2 regions of the Methylobacterium sp. FW306-05-D genome follow, and region 1 is predicted to be linked to the other one. Evidence: riboswitches for the same ligand, from Rfam matches in the RefSeq annotation. Region 1 holds a riboswitch; the other holds the start of a gene.
What was found. Region 1 has a riboswitch for cobalamin ahead of AC3WLN_RS05045 (TonB-dependent siderophore receptor). Riboswitches for the same ligand answer to the same signal wherever they lie in the genome.

Region 1 (2,196 bases):
GGGCGATGTCTACAAAGAGGCTTAGCTTAAAACTTTCTCCAAGCGTTGATCGGGAAGCCCTCTCGAAATTAGAGCGCGTGAAAGTCGAAGCGCTTGTCGAGAGCAGACGGATGAACGATGACACGCTTAAACCAATCCGTATACATGTCTTACGCATCCTAGATTAACCCTCAAATAGCGCTTACCGAATCAATTCATTTATTCAAACACTTAATCAGTGATAATTCTATTTGGTGCATTTACCCTGTCGGGTCACCCTCCCGGACCCAACGCAACCGTGATCAGGCTTAGGGGCTCATAACGTTACAACGTTGCAAAAAATCGAGTGCGCCCCGTTGACTTGCCGGCCGGCCACGGGAAAAGGTCCACCGGCCAAGGTTCCCGCGGGTCGTCGGCCCCGGGGGCGAAGAGGGACTTCGGGGTGCTCATCGGGGCGCTTCCGAAGCGGCCCCCGCACCTGTCGGCGGCGAGGTCCCGCCCTCCGGAGTCACCGGTGCATCGCACCGGGACGGCCGGGCGGGAGCGACGACCCGTGCGCCAGGAGGCGGCAGCCAGGATGCCTGCCTCGGGCAATGAAATGTCTCTCGGGCGGGGGTGTCCCGGCGGAGCGCTGGAACGGGCCGGGCTGCCGAGGCATCCGATCCCCGTGAGGGCACCCGCTCGGCCGTCGCTCGACAACCATGAGCGCCACCGGTGTCCCTCCGTCCGAGCCCGTCCGCCGCGAAGGCCGCGATCCCGAACCTGCCCCGCGCGGCCGAGGCGCGACGGCGGTCGGGGCGCCGGGGCTCGCGCTGCGCGCTCGCGGCGATGCTCTCGGCGGGTTCGCCGGCCCTGGAGGCGCGGGCGCAGGAGGCCGTCACCCTGGAGGAGCTGTCGGTGGAAGGGGCGGGCGGCGCCCCGGCCACGGGCGCGGCGGGCCTCGCCCCCGGGATCGGGCTGATCGGCCCGACGCCGGGTTACCGGGCCGACCGGGCGGTGAGCAGCACCAAGACCGACACGCCCCAGCGCGACGTGCCCCAGGTCGTCACCGTCGCGCCCCGCGCGGTGATCACCGACCTCGCCGCCACCCGGGTCGACCGGGTCTTCAACTACACGCCCGGCGTCGCCCAGCAGAATAATTTCGGCGGCCTGACGGTGTTCAGCTACGCCGTGCGCGGAACCACGACCTCGGAACTCTACCGCAACGGCTTCCCGATCAACCGGGGCTCGCCGCCGCCGCCCGACACCCAGAACGTCGAGCGCATCGAGGTGCTGAAGGGCCCCGGCGGCGGCCTGTTCGGGCGCAGCGACCCGGGCGGCCTCGTCAACGTCGTCACCAAGCAGCCGACGGCCGAGCGCTTCGTCGAGATGGGCGGCCTCTGGGGCTCGTTCGAGCAGTTCCGCGGCACAGTCGATGCCGGCGGCGCCCTCAACGCGGACGGCACGCTGCTCTACCGCTTCAACGTCGCGGGCGGCCGCCAGAACAGCTTTCGCGATTTCGTGGATGGCGACCGGCTCCTCGTCGCGCCCGTGGTGAGCTGGCAGGTCACGCCGGACACGAAGGTCACCGTCGAGACCGAGTTCCTGCGCAACCGGATCGTGTTCGACCGGGGCGTCATCGCGATCAACAAGCAACTGGGATTCCTGCCGATCTCCCGGTTCCTCGGCGAGCCGGGCCAGAGCACGTACCAGAGCTCGGACACGATGCAGGTTCGGGTCGAGCACCGCTTCGACGCCGATTGGCAGATGCGGCTCGCCACCCACTTCAACACCGGCTCGCTGGCCGGGGAATCGGCGGAGATCCGCGCCATCGCCGCCGACAACCGCACGGTGCTGCGCGACCGGAATGTTCGCGATTACCGCTGGGACACGGCGATCGGCCAGGCCGAGGTGGTGGGGCGCTTCGCCACCGGCGCATTCGGCCACACCGTGCTCCTCGGCTTCGAGCGCGAGAGCACCGACAGCCGCGTGGTCTACGAGCGCTCGAACTTCCGCCAGAGCCCCTACAGCCTCGACATCTACGATCCGCGCTACGGCCAACCTCTGCCGCCGATCACCATCCGGCGCAACAACCTCGAGCGGATCACCAGCACGGCCCTCTACGCCCAGGACCAGATCGCCCTCAGCCCCGAGTGGAAGGCCCTGCTCGGGGTCCGGTTCGACGTCTTCGAGCAATCCTTCCGCGAGCGCACCACGGCGACCCAGGTGGACCAGACC
Region 2 (2,196 bases), on a different contig from region 1:
GAAGAGGCCGACCCGGATGTCGTCGGTGCGGGTCTGGAGGCCGAACTCGTTCTCCATGGGCAAGTCGAACAGGCTGCCCGGGACGGTGTGGCTGACCTCGCCGCCGCCGAGAACGCGGCTGTCGCGCTGGCGGAACTGGTCGCCGGCGACCGGGTCGTTGAGGAAATAGGTGAAGTCGTTGAACAGGTTCATCCCGTAGCGGATCACGTAGGCGCTCGCCCGGGTGATGCCGGCCTCGCTCGTCCGGCTCCAGCGGCCCGAGAGCGAGAAGCGGCCGGTGTCGCCGCCATCCGTGGGGTTCAGGCTGCCGAAGCGGCCGATGATCCCCTCCGCGACCGCCCGCTCCGGGATCTGGTTGGTGGCGTTCCACTTCGCCCAGTAGGCCATGCCCGTGACCGCGAAGCCGTCGAGGGCCGTGCCCTGGCTGTAGCGGACGACGCCGTTGAGCTTGGCGAGCCGGTCCGGCACGTCCCAGGGCCCGTCATAGGTCTGGGCCTCGCCGGCGACCAGAAGGTTGCCGGCGCCGAGGGGCGCGGAGGCGATGCTGAGCGCGCGCTTGTAGCCGAAGCTGCCGAAGGAGGTCAGGGCGAGGTTCTTATCGACCGTGTCGAGATAGTCGATCCGCACCGAGCCGGCCGAGGCGAAGTCGCCGTCCCGGACGAAGTAGGGTCCCTTGTGGAACTCCACCGCGCCGACGAGCTCGGGGATGAGAAAGTTCAGATCGGCGTAGCCCTGGCCGTGGGCGTGGGTGCGCATGTTCACCGGCATGCCGTCCACGTGAAGCGCGATGTCAGTGCCGTGGTCGAGGTTGAACCCGCGCAGGAAGAACTGGTTGGCCTTCCCCTCGCCGGAATGCTGGGTGACGATGAGGCCGGGCACGCTCTCCAGGGCCTCGCCCGGCCGGGTGATCGGCCGGCTGTTGAGCGCCGCGCCCGAGAGGATGCCGGCGCTCGCCGCATCGACGGTCCGCAGGCCGCCCCCGATGCCGGTGACGCCGCCGACGAAGCCCGCATGGGCGGCCGGTCCGCTGCCGCCGGTGGCCGGGGCCTCGGCCGTCACGGAGAGTTCGGCGAGGTCCGCCTGCGCGGACTGGGCGACGGCGCTCCGGACCCCGGCGCCGCAGCAGGCGAGGCCGGCACAGGAGGCCAGCAGCCAGGATCGCAAGGCAGGACATCGCAAGGCAGGGCTTGGACGGGTCAGCGACCCGGAACGGGAGGACGGCATAAGACCTCGAGCGACGTCTGTGGCACGTCACCGCGAACGAGGCCGGCCCGGATGCCGCACGGCATCCACCCCGACACCCACCGGGACACCCCGCCCGATGCGTTTCGCGTGTGACCACGACTGACGGCAGGTCTCCTGGCTCGCGGGTCACCGCCCTCTCATCGTCTTCCCAGGCCGGATGGGCCCAGTGACGTGCTGATGAGGGGCTCGCCGCTCACAGTTGCGGGGGCAGCCGCGGCCTCGGGCTCACACCCTCACCGCGTTCCCTTTTGATCCTCGTGACCGAGGAACCGTCGCGGGACAGGAGGCCCGATGGGCCGCGGCAGCGTCAATGGCCGCGCGTGGTTTTCGGGCCGGTGTGCCCGGTGCGCGACAGGAGACCCTCAGCGCCGGCCGTCCGGTTTTCGCACAGGCTCGCGCCGATGCCCGGTTCCGGCCAGCACCGCGCCGCCGGCCGCGAGGCCGAGCAGGATCCACTTCAGGGGAAGCCGCTCCGCGCCCTCGCTGCGCTGGGGCTCGGTGACCATGTGGCCGGGCGGGAGCTCGACCCCGGGCTTGCCATAGGCCCGCGCGTCGGCGATCTGCTCGGCCGACACGGCCCATTCGGCGCCGATCTGGCGGTCATGCGCCATCACCGCGAGGCCGACCGCGAGGGCGACGGCCGCCGCCGCGAAGATCCTCACCGGCGTCCTCATGTCCCGCGCTCCCGCATCCCGGGCGTCTCCGCCGCCGTTTCGGCCCGAGGGTTAGGCGATCGGCCGGCGCTTCGCCAGGGAGCGGCCCCGGCGACGGGCCACCCGGTCTCCCGCAATGCGGCTCAGAACGATTTTAACCTGCCGGTCACCGGCTCTGCAAAAAACGCATGGGACCCCTAACGGCATGACTGGCCTGCGTTTTCGCGTGATTGAGTGCCCGCGCCGCATCGCGATATCGCTGGGCGGCTAGGCTCCGTTCCGCGACCGATCCTCGGCC

Region 2: another riboswitch for cobalamin. It lies ahead of AC3WLN_RS16150 (TonB-dependent receptor); the one in region 1 lies ahead of AC3WLN_RS05045 (TonB-dependent siderophore receptor).

What each region holds. Positions count from the first base shown of each region.
Region 1 covers NZ_JBYSXL010000008.1:6,173-8,368, reverse strand. The annotation lists gene AC3WLN_RS05050 (hypothetical protein) at 1-167, shown strand, start outside; cobalamin riboswitch at 359-582, shown strand; gene AC3WLN_RS05045 (TonB-dependent siderophore receptor) at 808-2,196, shown strand, end outside.
Region 2 covers NZ_JBYSXL010000048.1:20,353-22,548, reverse strand. The annotation lists gene AC3WLN_RS16150 (TonB-dependent receptor) at 1-1,059, opposite strand, end outside; cobalamin riboswitch at 1,333-1,532, opposite strand; gene AC3WLN_RS16145 (hypothetical protein) at 1,608-1,919, opposite strand.